Regions from separate parts of the Ensifer sp. LC384 genome, predicted to be linked through region 1. Evidence: riboswitches for the same ligand, from Rfam matches in the RefSeq annotation. Region 1 holds a riboswitch; the other holds the start of a gene.

Region 1 (8,037 bases):
GGCGGCAGCGGATGGCGCCCGCGACGAGCGCATCCAGCGTTTTGTCATTCCGCCCTTCACCGCTGTGCGGCAGGTCAAGGATCGGCTCGCGGCAACGAGCGTCAAGGTCGGCGCGCAGAACATGCACTGGGACGACGCCGGCGCCTGGACCGGCGAGGTTTCGCCGGTGATGCTTCGGGATTGCAACCTCGACGTCGTCGAGCTCGGCCACAGCGAACGGCGCGAGCACTTCGGCGAGACTGACCGGACTGTGGGCCTGAAGACGGCAGCGGCCGTGCGCCATGGCCTGGTGCCGCTGATCTGCATCGGCGAGACGCTCGCGGAGCGCGAGGCGGGCGAGGCGGATACCGTCCTGAAGCGGCAGGTGGAAGGCGCGCTGGAACTGCTGGAAGGCGACGCCCGCAAGGCCACGGTCCTGCTTGCCTATGAGCCCGTCTGGGCAATCGGCGTCAACGGCATTCCGGCGACGGCCGACTATGCCGATGCCCGTCACAAGCGGATCGCCGATGTCGCGCAAGGCGCCCTCGGTGTTCGCGTTCCCGTTCTCTATGGCGGCAGCGTCAACCCGGGCAATTGCGAAGAACTGATCACCCAGGGGCATATCGACGGCCTGTTCATCGGCCGCTCCGCCTGGGACGTCAACGGCTATCTCGACATTCTGCAGCGCGTCTCGAAGGCGATCTGAGCCCCCCGCACGCCGCAGATCAACACGGACGGAAAGGAAAATCATGAAGATCGCAATCGGAGCAGACAGCGCCGGCAAGCCCTTGCTCGACGTCATCGCCGCCCACCTCAAGGGTAAGGCCGATCTCGAAGTCAACGACCTCAGCCAGTCCGGCTTCTATGCCGACCTGTCGCAGAAGCTGGCACAGACCATCGTCGATGGCGAGAACGAGCGCGGCATCCTGTTCTGCGGCACCGGCATCGGTGTCTGCATCTCGGCCAACAAGGTGCCGGGCATCCGCGCCGCGCTGACCCACGACACTTATTCCGCCGAGCGGGCGGCCAAGTCGAACAACGCCCAGATCATCACCATGGGCGCGCGCGTCATCGGGCCGGAACTTGCAAAGTCGATTGTCGATGCCTGGCTTGCCTCCGAGTTTGACCCTAACGGCCCGTCGGCCGGCAATGTCGAGGCGATCGATCGCCTCGATACGGCGAAGTAAGCATCCGACCACCATTACCGCGATGCACGTTGATCCTCCCTCGCGCATTGCGGCGAGACGCCCGGCAGAGATGCCGGGCGTTTTCTTTTTCGGGCTCGCGCCGCGCCTTGACGAAGCTTCTGCAAATATTTGAATATGCTTGCGGATTGTCAAATGCAGGGGCGTCATCTCATGAGTGAAGGAACCTCGACAGAGCCGCATCCGAGCGCCCATCACCATGTGGCGCGGATGAGCGGCCGCGACACGCACGAACATCATAGGACGGCGACGACGCTCGAACTTCTGTTCGACTTGACCTTCGTCATCGCGTTCAGCCTGGCGGCTTCGCAACTCGCCCATTTTCTCGCGGAAGGGCACTATTTTGCCGGGCTGTTCGGCTTTGCGCTCGCGACCTTCTCGATCTGCTGGGCCTGGATCAATTTCAGCTGGTTCGCGTCCGCCTATGACACGGATGACTGGATTTTTCGCAGCGTGACCATGGTGCAGATGGTCGGCGTTCTGATCCTGGCGATCGGTCTGCCGCCAATGTTCGAGTCGATCGACAAGGGCGAGCACCTCGACAACGGCGTGATGGTTCTCGGCTATGTCGTCATGCGCGTGGCGATGCTTTTCCAATGGCTGCGCGCGAGCCGGCAGGACCCGGCACGGCGCGGCGCGTGCCTCACCTATGTGAAGGCGATCAGCGTCGCCCAGTTCGGTTGGGTCGTGCTGATCTTCATCGACTTTTCGCTTGTCGTGACCTTCGCCATGGTCGTCGCGCTGACGGCGATCGAAATGCTCGGACCCTATCTGGCCGAGACGCGGCATGGAGGTACGCCCTGGCACGCCCACCACATCGCCGAGCGCTACGGGCTTCTCGCCATTATCGCACTCGGGGAAGGGGTTGTCGGCACAGTTGCGTCGATCTCGGCCGTGGTCGAGGGGCAGGGCTGGAATCTCGATGTCGCGCTCGTCTGCCTCGCGGGCACCGGGCTCACCTTCGGCATGTGGTGGATCTACTTCCTGCTGCCGAGCGCCGAGGTGCTGCATCACTACCGGCTCAAGCGGGCCTTCGTCTGGGGCTACGGCCACATGCCGATCTTCGCCTCGATCGTTGCGACCGGCGCGGGCCTGCACGTGGCCGCTTACTATATCGAGCACAAGGCCCATATCGGCTCGGTCGCGACGGTGCTGACGGTCGCGGTGCCCGTCGCGTTCTACATCGGGCTCCTCTATGCGATGTACACCTATCTGATGCAGCAGGCGGACCGCCTGCATCTCTGGCTGCTCATGGGCACGGCGCTCGTGCTGGCTGCCTCTGTGGTCGCGGCCCTGGCCGGGGTCGGCATGGCGAAGTGCCTGATCATCCTGATGTTTGCGCCGGTCGTGACCATCGTCGGCTACGAGGCGGCCGGCCACCGTCACCGGATGGCCGCGCTGGAGCGCAGTTTGCGCAAGAGCGAAGCGGCGCATTGATTTCGCGAGTCGAAACAGCGGCTTGTGACCGTCCGTTGCGGATTTGAATCACGCGTCTCAGAGATTGATTCAAAGGCTGTGGACGGCGAAGATGTGTGGAAAATAGCCCTCTCCCCGCGGGCGGTGAGATGGGACGGCCGAGCGTGCCGTGGGCGTATCCTCCCGCGCAGGCGCTGCAGAGGCATGATGCAGTGTGACGGCGGTCGCACGCTTTCCGGTAGGTCTGCCGAGATCATGGTTCGCAGCGCGCGCCCCGCGTTTCCTTCTCCCCGCGTGCGGGGAGAAGGTGGCCGGCAGGCCGGATGAGGGGGCAGCCGGTTTCAGGTCCGATGCTATGGCCTGCTGGCAGATCAGGCGTTGATCAGCGCCAGCTTGGCGCGGGCGTCGAGGATCTGGACGCAGGCATTGGCGGCTTCTTCGCCCTTGGCGACGAAGTGCTCGCGGAAGAAGGCGATCAGCGGCGCGCTTTCCTGGAAATTGTGCGGCGTCAGCACGGCCGAAAGCACCGGCACGTCGGTATCGAGCTGGACGCGCATCATGCCGTCGAGCACGGTGCCGGCGACGAAGTCATGGCGGTAGATGCCGCCGTCGACGACGAAGGCGGTGCCGAGGATCGCGGCATAACGGCCGGTCCTGGCAAGCTTCTGCGCGTGCAGCGGAATTTCCAGCGCGCCCGGTACGTCGAAGATCTCGACGTCGGCCGCCGTGCCGCCAAGCTTCGTCCATTGGGCGACGAAGGCATCGACGCAGCGGTCGACGATGTCGGCGTGCCAGCGGGCACGGACGATCGCAATCTTGGCGGTGGGGTGGGAAAGAATAGTCATGGTCTCAAGCCTTCCAGGGTTTGGCGTTTCCAATTTTCCCGTCGGGCGAACATGCATGCGCGCGAAACCCCGGCGCGGGGTCCACGTTGCTGCTTGCTCTCTTCCATCCGGACTGTGACCGTCGGCTCCGGAATCTGACCGGATCTGCTGACCCCCGGAGCTTGAGCTCCAAGGCGCTCGCGGGCTTCGATCTTTCGATCGCTACCGCCGGTGGGGAGTTTCACCCCGCCCTGAGAACAGGAGCGACTATATAGATCGGCCACGCGCGGTCAAACGCGTGTCGCGACGAAAATCCTAGAAATCACGACAGATTTTTCCAAGGTCTGCCGTCGCCGGGGTGAAATAATTCCGGCAGCGCGGTAGCTTTCGACCCAAACCTATTCGCGGATGACCAGCAGGTCCTTGGCGGCGAAACGCAGCGTCACGTTGTCGCCAGAGACCGGCGGCGTCACGCCCGGATCGTTGAACATGTCGAAGGAGATGACGTCGCCGCCGACGCGCAACCTGGTGCGGATGACTGAGCCGAGGAAGCTGGTCGATACCACCTGGCCGGCAAGCGCGGTGTCGCCCTTGGCGCTGTCGGCAATCGAGCCTGCCTCCGGGCGCAGCGCCAGCGAAATGTTGTCGCCGCCCTTCATGCCGGCGATCGCATCCCTCAGGGAAACCTGCTGGTTGCCGATAGTGACGGCGCCTGCGGCCGGGTCGGCGACCTTGGCTTCGATGATGTTGAGCGTGCCGACGAAGGAGGCGACGAAGCGGGTGGAAGGCGTGTTGTAGATCTCGAACGGCGTGCCGATCTGGTCGGCGCGGCCGGCATTCATGACGACGATGCGATCGGAGATCGACAGGGCCTCTTCCTGGTCATGGGTAACGAACACGGTGGTGATGCCGAGCTGCTGCTGGATCTGGCGGATTTCTTCGCGCAGCGACACGCGGATCTTGGCGTCGAGTGCCGACAGCGGCTCGTCGAGCAGCAGCACCTGCGGCTTGACGGCGAGCGCGCGGGCGAGCGCGACGCGCTGTTGCTGGCCGCCGGAAAGCTGGTAGGGGAAGCGATCGGCCAGGTGCTCGAGCTTGATCAGGCTCAGCATCTGCTTGACGCGTGTGTCGATCTCCGCCTTCTGCGCGCCGGCGACCTTGAGGCCGAAGGCGACGTTGTCCTGCACGTTCATGTTGGGAAACAGCGCATAGGCCTGGAACACCATGCCGATATTGCGCTGGTTTGGCTTCAGCGTTCCCTGGTCCTTGCCATTAATGACGATGGATCCGCTGGAGGGTGTCTCGAAGCCGGCGATCATGCGCAGGACGGTCGTCTTGCCGCAGCCCGACGGGCCGAGGAAGGACACGAACTCGCCCTTTTCGATCGACATGTCGAAGCCATGCACGACCTGCACGGGGCCGAAGGATTTCTGGATGTTGGTCAGTGTCAGGAAACTCATGCGGAACGATCCTCAGGCCTTGGGAGGCGCGCTTTTTTGGAAGCGCGAGACGAGCTGGATGAGGCCGAGGCAGCCCCAGGTGATGCCGAACGCGATCACGGCGAGCGCGGCGGGCTCATAGGCGCGGTTGGCGCCGAGAAGCTGCATATACGGACCGAATGCCGGCCGGTTCAAAAGCGCCGCCATGGTGAACTCGCCAATAACGATGGCGAAGGTCAGGAAGGCGCCCGAGAGCACCGCGACAAGAACATTCGGCAGGATGATCCGTCCGAGAATGGTGGCCCATCCCGCCCCGAGGCTTTGTGCGGCTTCGGTCAGTGTGGCGATGTCGATTGTCCTCAGCCCCGTGTCCACCGCCCGGTACATATAGGGGAGTGCAAGCGTGGCATAGCCGAACATCAGCAGCATGTTGGTGCCGGTGAGTGAGCCGGTCAGCGGCAGCCAGCTCGAGGTGTTGTAGAGCCGGATATAGCCGAAGACTATGACGATCGCCGGGATGACGAGCGGCAGCAGCGTGATGAACTCGATATAGGGGCGCAGCCGCGGCAGCTTGAGCCGAACCCAGTAGGCCGTCGGCACGACGAGCAGCACGCCGAAGACGATGGTGAACAGCGCCTGCATCACCGAATAGGTGAAGGTCTCCTGGAACCGCGGATCGCTGAAAACCTTCCCGTAAGCATCGAAGGAATATTCGCCGCGACGCATCTTGAGCGAGAAATTGGTCATGCCGATGAGCGGCAGAGTGAAATAGAGGAGGCCGAAAAGGAGGGCGCCCCAGGCCCAGATCTTCTTCATTTCAGCCACCTCTCGCTGCGGGCGCGAAGCCAGATGTAGATCGCGTTGGCGATGCCGGTGACGACGATCATGCCGAAGGCGAGCGCGTAGCCGAGGTGCGGATTGCCGAGCACGTCGCCACGGATCTGGGCAAAGAGCAGGATGGGCACGATCGACAGTGACGAACCGGTGAGTGCAATCGCTGTCGCAACGGCGCCGAAGGCGTTGGCGAAGAGCAGCGCCAAGGTGCCGAGAAGCGAAGGTAGCAGGATCGGGAAGGCGACCATGCGCCAGTATTGCAGGCCGGTGGCGCCGAGGATCTCGGCCGCCTCGCGCCACTCGCGCTTCAGCCCGTCGAGCGCCGGCGTGATGATGAGGATCATCAGCGGGATCTGGAAGAAGAGATAGGTAATCGTCAGTCCCCAGAAGGACAGGAGGTTGAAGCCGAGCATTCTGAGGTCGAAACCGAAATTCGAGCGCAGGAAGGCGGTGAGAATGCCGACCGGCCCCAGCGTCGCGAGAAAGGCGAAGGCGAGCGGCACGCCGGCAAAGTTGGAGGCAACGCCGGAAAAGGTCAGAAGCGGCCCGCGGATCCCCTTCGGCAATCCGCCGAAGACGATTGCCGCGGACATGGCAAAGCCGATCAGGCAGCCGAGGAGCGCCGAGGCGATGCTGATCTTGATGGAGATCCAATAGGCCGCAAGGATCGAGGGCGTGAACAGGCCCCGGATATTGTCGAAGGTGAAGCTGCCGTCCGGTGTCTGAAACGCGCCGACCACGATCTTCATCGTCGGCAGAATGAGAAACAGCGTCACGAACGCGGCAAAGGGCAGGATGCCCAGCCAGTGAAGCGGTAGGCGACGCGCAGGCGGACTGGCGTCGGGTTTAGCAGGTGACATTCCGTTCGCCCCGAAAAGCCGCGTTGCGGACGCGGTCGTTCATTGAATTTTCTACAGCGCCGCGCGTCTTATCAGACGTGCGAAGGTCGCTGTAGCACTTTGAATTGCTGCATGTTTCCTTAAATCGGCTGGGATTTAAGGAAACATGCAGGAATAACGTAGCCGTCCCGGCCGGAAGACCGGCCGGGACGGCATGGTTGTGGAAAGGCTTACTGGACGTTCGCGCCGACGACGGAATCCCAACCGCCGGTGACGGCAGCCTTGTTGGCGTCGACTTCTTCGAGCGTCGGGAAGTAGGCCTTTTCGTAAGCCGCTGCCGGCGGCAGGGCGTCGATCAGTTCCTGCGGAACCTTGCCGGCCTTGACCATGGCGTTGAAGCGGGCCGGGTGGCAGAAGCCCTTGAGCCAGCCGAGCTGACCTTCGTCCGAGTAGAGGTGCTCCATCCACAGCTTCGCTGCGTTCGGGTGCGGCGCATAGGCCGAGATACCCTGAACGTAGACGCCGGCGAGAACGCCGCTGGCCGGAACGACGACTTCGGTCGGCGGATTGCCGGCCAGTGTCTTGCCCCAGCCAAGCGCGTTGTAGTCCCAGGCGACGATGATCGGGGTCGAGCCCTGGGCCAGCGTGCCCGATTTGCCGATGACCGGAACGAAGTTGCCGGCCTTGTTCAACTCGGCGAAATAGCCGAGACCGGCTTCGCCGGCTTCCTTGCCCGACTTAGCGCCCTTGGCGAGGCCGGCGGCGAGAACGCCGAGGATCGCCTGGTTCGAGGCGCGCGGGTCGCCGGCGAGTGCTACCTGACCGGCATATTCCGGCTTCAGCAGATCGGTCCAGTCCTTCGGCGAATTGGCGACGAGGTCCTTGTTCACGAGGAACGACATCACGCCGTAATAGTCGCCGTACCAGTAGCCTTCGGCATCCTTGACGCTATCGGGAATTTCGTCCCAGGTGGACACTTTGTAAGGCTGCAGCAGGCCTTCGGCCTTCATCTGCGGACCGAAGGCGAGGCCGACGTCGACAACGTCAGGCGCCTGCGGGCCCTTGTTGTCCTTGTTGGCCTTGACCGCCTCGACTTCGTCGGCAGAGCCGGCGTCGGGGTTCAGTTCGTTGACCTGAATTTCCGGGTACTTGGCCTTGAAGGAGGCGATGACGTCGCCGTAGCCGCACCAGTCATGGGGCAGAGCGACGGTGGTCAGCATGCCTTCCTTCTTGGCGGCTTCGATGAGCTCTGCGCTCGGCTCGGCAGCGGCAATCGCCGTCGTTGCCAGAAGAATGGCGGTGGAAAGCGAGAGCAGGCGTTGAGTCTTTGAAATCACTGGCGTTCTCCTTATGGGTTTTCAGTCAATTTCGGCGATGCTGTTAATGAGATGCGATGAAACTTGTGTGACAGCGATGTGTGTGTTCGCGCCGCGCATGTCGTTGGAAGAGCAATTCTTTTTCCGACACGACGCCTTCACTGAAACACACGTGCATAAAATTC
Region 2 (8,037 bases), on a different contig from region 1:
CGATGCGACGACCCTGACGGAAGCCGGCTATGTCGGTGAAGACGTCGAAAACATCATCCTGAAGCTGCTCCAGGCTGCCGACTACAATGTCGAGCGCGCCCAGCGCGGCATCGTCTACATCGACGAAGTCGACAAGATCTCGCGCAAGTCCGACAACCCGTCGATCACCCGTGACGTTTCGGGTGAGGGCGTGCAGCAGGCGCTCCTGAAGATCATGGAAGGCACCGTCGCTTCGGTGCCGCCTCAGGGTGGCCGTAAGCATCCGCAGCAGGAATTCCTGCAGGTGGATACCACCAACATCCTGTTCATCTGCGGCGGCGCCTTCGCCGGCCTCGACAAGATCATCTCCGCCCGCGGCGAGAAGACGTCGATCGGTTTCGGTGCAACGGTTCGCTCCCCGGAAGATCGCCGCGTCGGCGAGGTTCTGCGCGAACTTGAGCCGGAAGATCTGGTCAAGTTCGGCCTCATCCCGGAATTCATCGGCCGTCTGCCGGTTCTGGCGACGCTCGAAGACCTCGATGAAGATGCGCTGATCCAGATCCTGTCCGAGCCGAAGAACGCTCTGATCAAGCAGTACCAGCGCCTGTTCGAGATGGAAGACGTCGAGCTGACCTTCCACGAGGACGCGCTGCGCGAGATCGCCCGTCGTGCCATCGTGCGCAAGACCGGCGCCCGTGGTCTCCGCTCGATCATGGAAAAGATCCTGCTCGACACGATGTTTGAGCTGCCGACGCTCGAAGGCGTTCGCGAAGTCGTGATCTCCGACGAGGTCGTGAAGGGTTCGGCACGGCCGCTCTACATCTATTCCGAGCGCTCGGAAGAGAAGACCAACGTTTCGGCCTGATCGAGGCACGCAGATCGGATCTGAAAAGCCCGCCTCGTGCGGGCTTTTTCATGACCTTACACTTAGTTGTTGAGATGGCTTCCGCAGCAGGCGATTTAACAATTCGGTTGTTGCTAAAGTGTCTTAACAACGCAATGATGTGACGATTCAGTAAAGGGCCTCGGCCGTTGCCTATCCTTGAAGCCTCGTTTTCCGTCGCAAGGTACGCAACAGCAATAAAGCGTAGTCAGAAGGACCCGGCCATTGATCGTGGATGTCGCGTCGAGCCTTGAAAAGGACTCTCTAGCACTCCACTTTCATGTGGAAAATATGACAACCGGGAGTGCCGCTGTGGCTCCCGGGAACGGGCCCGAAATCGGGACGGAAAGGAAATGACATGACGAGCAAAACGTCTCCGGCGACTGAAAGCGCGACCTATCCGGTCTTGCCGCTCCGCGACATTGTAGTCTTCCCGCACATGATCGTGCCGCTCTTCGTCGGCCGTGAAAAGTCCATCCGTGCGCTGGAAGAAGTCATGGGGACCGACAAGCAGATCATGCTTGCCACCCAGATCAACGCGACGGACGACGATCCGGAACCCTCCGCGATCTACCATGTGGGTACGATCGCCAACGTTCTGCAGCTGCTGAAGTTGCCCGACGGCACCGTCAAGGTGTTGGTCGAAGGGCGCACGCGCGCCAAGATTGACAGCTACACGCCGCGCGAGGAATTCTACGAAGCGACAGCACAGGCGCTCGACGAGCCGGAAGAAGATCCGGTCGAGATCGAGGCGCTCAGCCGCTCGGTCGTCTCCGAGTTCGAAAGCTACGTGAAGCTCAACAAGAAGATTTCTCCGGAAGTCGTCGGCGTCGCGAGCCAGATCGAGGATTATTCGAAGCTCGCCGACACCGTCGCGTCGCATCTGTCGATCAAGATCGTCGAAAAGCAGGAAATGCTGGAAACCACCAGCGTGAAGATGCGTCTCGAAAAGGCGCTCGGCTTCATGGAAGGCGAGATCTCCGTCCTGCAGGTGGAAAAGCGTATCCGCTCGCGCGTCAAGCGCCAGATGGAGAAAACCCAGCGCGAGTACTACCTCAACGAACAGATGAAGGCGATCCAGAAGGAACTCGGCGACGGCGAAGACGGCCGCGACGAGATGGCCGAAATCGAAGAGCGTATCGCAAAGACCAAGCTTTCCAAGGAAGCGCGCGAAAAGGCTGACGCGGAGCTGAAGAAGCTGCGCCAGATGAGCCCGATGTCGGCGGAAGCAACCGTCGTGCGCAACTATCTGGATTGGCTGCTTGGCATGCCGTGGGGCAAGAAGTCCAAGATCAAGACCGACCTGAACCATGCCGAGGAAGTGCTCAACGTCGATCATTTCGGCCTCGACAAGGTCAAGGAACGAATCGTTGAGTATCTCGCCGTCCAGGCGCGTTCGACGAAGATCAAGGGCCCGATCCTGTGCCTCGTCGGCCCTCCGGGCGTCGGCAAGACGTCGCTTGCCAAGTCGATCGCCAAGGCGACCGGCCGCGAATACGTGCGCATGGCGCTGGGCGGCGTTCGCGACGAAGCGGAAATCCGCGGTCACCGCCGCACCTACATCGGTTCGATGCCCGGCAAGGTCGTCCAGTCGATGAAGAAGGCGAAGAAGTCCAACCCGCTCTTCCTGTTCGACGAGATCGACAAGATGGGCCAGGACTTCCGTGGCGACCCGTCCTCGGCTCTGCTGGAGGTGCTGGATCCGGAACAGAACTCGACCTTCATGGATCACTACCTGGAAGTCGAATACGATCTGTCCAACGTCATGTTCATCACCACGGCAAACACGCTGAACATTCCGGCGCCGCTGATGGACCGCATGGAAGTGATCCGCATCGCCGGCTACACGGAAGAGGAAAAGCTGGAAATCGCCAAGCGGCACCTACTGCCGAAGGCGATCCGCGATCACGCGCTGCAGCCGAAAGAGTTTTCGGTCACCGACGGTGCGCTGATGGCGGTCATCCAGACCTACACCCGTGAAGCGGGCGTTCGTAACTTCGAGCGCGAACTGATGAAGCTGGCCCGCAAGGCGGTAACCGAGATCATCAAGGGCAAGGCCAAGGCAGTAGCAGTCACCGCGGAAAACATCCCGGATTACCTGGGTGTACCGCGCTACCGTCACGGCGAAGCCGAACGCGACGATCAGGTCGGCGTGGTCACAGGGCTTGCCTGGACTGAGGTCGGCGGCGAGCTGCTGACGATCGAAGGCGTCATGATGCCCGGCAAGGGCCGGATGACCGTTACCGGCAACCTGCGCGACGTGATGAAGGAATCGATTTCGGCGGCGGCGTCTTACGTGCGCTCGCGGGCGATCGACTTCGGCATCGAACCGCCGCTGTTCGACAAGCGCGACATCCACGTGCACCTGCCGGAGGGTGCGACGCCCAAGGATGGCCCGTCGGCCGGTGTTGCCATGGCGACGGCGATCGTGTCGGTGATGACCGGCATCCCGATCTCCAAGGACGTGGCGATGACGGGTGAGATCACCCTTCGCGGCCGCGTGCTGCCGATCGGCGGCCTGAAGGAAAAACTGCTGGCGGCGGTTCGCGGCGGCATCAAGAAGGTGCTGATCCCTGAGGAGAACGCCAAGGATCTCGCTGAAATTCCGGACAACGTGAAGAACGTGCTCGAGATCATCCCCGTTTCGCGGATGGGTGAAGTGCTTGAGCACGCTCTGGTCCGCGTCCCGGAGCCGATCGAATGGGACCCTGCAAATGAGCCGGCACCAGTCGCCGCCGTTGATTCGCAGGATGAAGCGGGCGCTTCCATCGCCCACTGATCGACAGGCACGGGTGGGTGCAATTGTGCTCCCCGGCAGCCCATTTGGTGGAAAAACAAGGAAGACCGGCCTTTGGCCGGTCTTTTTTGTTGTAAAAGCATGCCGCAAGCCTTGCATTCCAAGGGATTAGGCGCAATTGGGAATGGCAAGACGCGGGCGATGCGCAAGCCGCCGCGGCTTAAAAACACAGTTGTTTCGAACCATTTTGAAAGGGGTGGAAACATGAACAAAAATGAGCTCGTGTCTGCCGTTGCTGAGAAGGCCGGACTTTCCAAGACCGACGCATCTTCCGCAGTTGATGCAGTTTTCGAGACCATCCAGGCTGAACTGAAGAACGGCGGCGACATTCGCCTCGTCGGTTTCGGCAACTTCTCCGTTTCGCGTCGCGAAGCCTCCAAGGGCCGCAACCCGTCCACGGGCGCTGAAGTTGACATCCCGGCACGCAACGTTCCGAAGTTCACGGCCGGCAAGGGCCTGAAGGATGCCGTTAACGGCTGATGAGTTTGCTTGACGGCCGGATACGAGGCCGGCAGTCCAAGTCTTGAAGGGTTCGGCTCACGCCGGGCCCTTTTGCTTTTCGGGTGGCCTTGCGGCAGGGCGGTCTTTGGTCTAGGGCTCAGCCTGTTCTCAGGGCGGGGTGAAAGTCCCCACCGGCGGTAAGGGCTTACAGCGCCGCGCGTCAAATATGACGCGCAAAGGACGCTGTGACGCTTGAAAGTTGCTGCATAATTTTCTCCTTAAATCGGATCCGATTTAAGGAATTATGCAGTAAGCCCAAGCCCGCGAGCGCTTCCGGCGGTTTTGCGCCGGAAGGTAGCAGATCCGGTGCAACTCCGGAGCCGACGGTCATAGTCCGGATGAAAGAGAATGATCGTTGGTGCGAAGGGCAGCGCTGTCCGTTGTCGCGCCCTGCGCTCATGCGTCCTGATTTGTGTTGGTCCCTGTTTGCGGATGAAGGACATGAGCGAGACTACCCAAGCACTTTTCACCTCCCGCGCCATGGCCGGTGCCGCCTGGATGATACTGGCCGGCGTCGCCTTCGCTCTGCTGAATGTCGTCACGCAATGGATGACGATGCAGCTCGGCTTTTCCGCCACTTCGACCGCCTTCTGGCAATATGAATTCGCGCTCGTCTTCTCCCTGCCGTTCCTGTTTCGGGTCGGCTTGTCGGCGATGCGCACCGATTATCCCTGGCGTCACGTCGTTCGCGTTGCCCTTGCGGCGCTGGGTGTGGGGGCCTGGGTTTCGGGGCTGGCTTCGGTTCCGATCTGGCAGGCCATCGCGCTAGTGATGACGTCGCCGTTCTTCATCATTCTCGGTGCGCGCCTCTTCCTCGGCGAACGCGTCGGTGCTGCGCGCTGGGCTGCGGCGGCAGTCGGTTTTGCTGGCGCCACGATCATCCTGCAGCCCTGGTCGGAAAGCTTCACCTGGGCAGCCTTGCTGCCCATCCTCTCGGCACTGCTCTGGGGGGCGTCGTCGTTGATCACCAAGAGCCTGACGGGCATCGAGCGTCCGGAGACGATAACGGTCTGGTTGCTTGTGCTTCTGACGCCGATCAACGGCGTGCTGGCGCTGTCGACAGGATTTGCCGTGCCAAGCGGCAGCATCCTTGCGCTATTGGTGCTGGCGGGGCTGCTGACGGTGGTGGCGCAATATCTATTGACGCTGGCCTATACCGTCGCCGACGCCGCCTATGTGCAGCCTTTCGACGATCTCAAGCTGCCGCTCAACGTGTTGGCCGGCTGGATCGTTTTCGGTTATGCGCCGAGCGGCTATCTCTGGCTAGGGGCCGTCCTGATCCTCGGCGCCTCGCTTTTCATCATGCGCAACGAGATGAAACGCGAGCGCGCGACCGCGTAGCGCAACGCTGCAGAACAAAGGCGCAGGGTTGTCATGCGCCTGTCATCGCCATCCCGCAGAACCCCCTTGTTTTGAATATTCGATATGGGGGATTTCATGACCATTTCATCATGCAGAACGGCGCTCGCCGCCATGCTTCTCGCGTCCGTTGCTTTTCCGGCTGCCGCCGAACCGGTGTTCAATCGTATTGCGTCCTTCGCCGTTGCCGACAACCTGCCCGAGGGTGATGCCCGCAAGGAAGCCACATCCGCGGAAATCATCACCGCAACCGAAGACGGCAACACGCTGATTTACTCCGATAGCCCGGGCAAGCGCATCGGCCTCATCGACATCACCGAGGCCAAGGCGCCGAAGGCCGCCGGCACTGTTTCGTTCGAGGGAGAGCCGACATCGGTGACTGTCGCCGGTGCCAAGGCGCTGGTTGCGGTCAATACGCGCGAAAGCTTCACAAAGCCTTCCGGCTTCCTCGCCACCGTCGACGTTGCCTCGAAGAAGGTCGAGGCGACCTGTGATCTCGGCGGTCAGCCGGACTCTGTCGCTGTCAACAAGGACCGCACGCTTGCCGCGATCGCCATCGAGAACGAGCGTGATGAGGAGGTCAACGACGGCAAGATCCCGCAGATGCCTGCCGGCGATCTGGTGATCCTGTCTCTGAAGGACGGCGTTGCCGATTGCGCGACGATCAAGCACGTGACTCTGACGGGTCTTGCCGAAGTTGCTGGCGACGATCCAGAGCCGGAATTCGTCTCCTTCAACGGCAAGGACGAGATCGCGCTGACGCTGCAGGAAAACAACCACATCGTCATCATCGACGCCAAGTCCGCGGCGGTAAAGACGCATTTCTCCGCCGGCGCAGCCGACCTCAAGGACATCGACACCAAGCGCGACGGTGCTATCGCCTTCAAGGACGAGCAGTCGGGCCGCAAGCGCGAACCTGACGCCGTCAAGTGGCTTGACGACGATCGCATCGTCGTTGCCAACGAAGGTGACTATGAGGGTGGTTCGCGCGGCTTCACGATCTTCGACACGGCCGGTAAGGTCCTGTTCGAATCGGGCGCGAGCTTCGAGCACGCGATCGCGTCGATCGGCCATTATCCGGAGAAGCGCTCGTCGGCCAAGGGTGTCGAGCCGGAGGGCCTCGAGGCCGCCAAGTTCGGCGACGACAATCTGTTCTTCGTGCTTGCTGAACGCGCATCTGTCGTCGGCGTTTACAAGGACACCGGCGCCGAGCCGGAACTGCTGCAATTGCTGCCATCAGGCATTTCGCCGGAAGGTGCTGTCGCGATCCCGTCCCGCAATCTGCTTGCCACCGCCAACGAAGTCGATCTCGGTGAAGACGGCGGTGCCCGCTCGCATGTGATGATCTACGAACGCGGCGAAGGCGAAGCTGCCTATCCGCAGATCCGCTCGGCCGACAAGGATGGTCTGCCTGTCGGGTTCGGAGCGCTTTCCGGCCTGGCAGCGGTTGCCGACAAGCCCGGTTTTCTGCGCGCCGTCAACGATTCAGTCCATTCGTCGCAGCCGACGATCTTCACCATCGACGCGACCCAGAAGCCGGCGCTGATCACCGAAACGCTTCGCATTACCCGCGATGGCGCACCGGCACAGAAGCTCGACATCGAAGGCGTAGCCAATGATGGGGAAGGGGGCTTCTGGCTCGCCTCGGAGGGTAACTCCGACAAGCTCTACAGCCACGCGCTGCTGCGCGTGAACAAGAAGGGCGAGATCAAGAAGGAGATCGCCCTGCCTGAAGCTCTGCGGGCCGGCGAGACCCGCTTCGGCTTTGAGGGCGTAACAGTCGTCGGCGCAGGCGACGACCAGGTGCTCTGGATGGCCGTTCAGCGCGAATGGAAGGATGACGAGAAGGGCTTCGTCAAGCTCGTCTCCTACAAGCCGTCGAGCGAGGAATGGGGTGCGGTCCGCTATCCGCTCGAAAAGGCGGACGGCGGTTGGGTCGGTCTGTCCGAAATCTCGGTCCACGGCGACTATGCCTACATCATCGAACGCGACAACCTGATCGGCCAGGCCGCCAAGCTGAAGAAGCTCTACCGTGTCGCGCTTGCCGACCTGAAGCCGGCAGCCCTCGGCAGCGAGCTCCCCGTCGTCAAGAAGGAAGAGGTTCGCGACCTCGTTCCCGATCTGAAGGCTTTGAACGGTTACGTCGTCGATAAGGTCGAAGGCCTTACCGTCGATGCCGCCGGCAACGGCTATGTCGTCACCGACAACGACGGTGTCGATGATTCTTCCGGCGAAACGCTGTTCTTCTCCATCGGTGCCATCGACGCGATGTAAGCGTCGGGCCAGGGGAAAAACGGAAGAGGCCGGGACATGACGTCCCGGCCTCTTTCTGTTTCAGCTATCGGTAATTGACTGAGCGATCTTTAGCGAACGACCGCGATCTCGGCCGCTTCGGCCTCGTCCTTGCGCTTGCGGATCTCGTCGGTCTTGTCCACGAGTTTGCCGACGATATCGAAGAGCTGGTCGAGTTCCTTGTCGTCGAGCGCCGAGAAGATTTCCTCGATCAGCTGTTTGCGCG

Evidence for each region. Region 1 has a riboswitch for FMN ahead of BC363_RS01420 (6,7-dimethyl-8-ribityllumazine synthase). Riboswitches for the same ligand answer to the same signal wherever they lie in the genome.
Region 2: linked by a shared signal. The riboswitch ahead of BC363_RS23115 (DMT family transporter) and the one ahead of BC363_RS01420 (6,7-dimethyl-8-ribityllumazine synthase) in region 1 are both predicted to bind FMN.

What each region holds. Positions count from the first base shown of each region.
Region 1 is NZ_MBST01000001.1:291,561-299,597, reverse strand. Features, by position in the region: gene BC363_RS01435 (triose-phosphate isomerase) at 1-685, shown strand, start outside; gene BC363_RS01430 (RpiB/LacA/LacB family sugar-phosphate isomerase) at 729-1,166, shown strand; gene BC363_RS01425 (low temperature requirement protein A) at 1,338-2,621, shown strand; gene BC363_RS01420 (6,7-dimethyl-8-ribityllumazine synthase) at 2,972-3,445, opposite strand; FMN riboswitch at 3,537-3,687, opposite strand; gene BC363_RS01415 (ABC transporter ATP-binding protein) at 3,823-4,884, opposite strand; gene BC363_RS01410 (ABC transporter permease) at 4,897-5,679, opposite strand; gene BC363_RS01405 (ABC transporter permease subunit) at 5,676-6,557, opposite strand; gene BC363_RS01400 (ABC transporter substrate-binding protein) at 6,767-7,873, opposite strand.
Region 2 is NZ_MBST01000034.1:228,199-236,235, forward strand. Features, by position in the region: gene clpX (ATP-dependent Clp protease ATP-binding subunit ClpX) at 1-844, shown strand, start outside; gene lon (endopeptidase La) at 1,221-3,641, shown strand; gene hupB (DNA-binding protein HupB) at 3,864-4,139, shown strand; FMN riboswitch at 4,261-4,514, shown strand; gene BC363_RS23115 (DMT family transporter) at 4,602-5,501, shown strand; gene BC363_RS23120 (esterase-like activity of phytase family protein) at 5,586-7,793, shown strand; gene BC363_RS23125 (MarR family transcriptional regulator) at 7,883-8,037, opposite strand, start outside.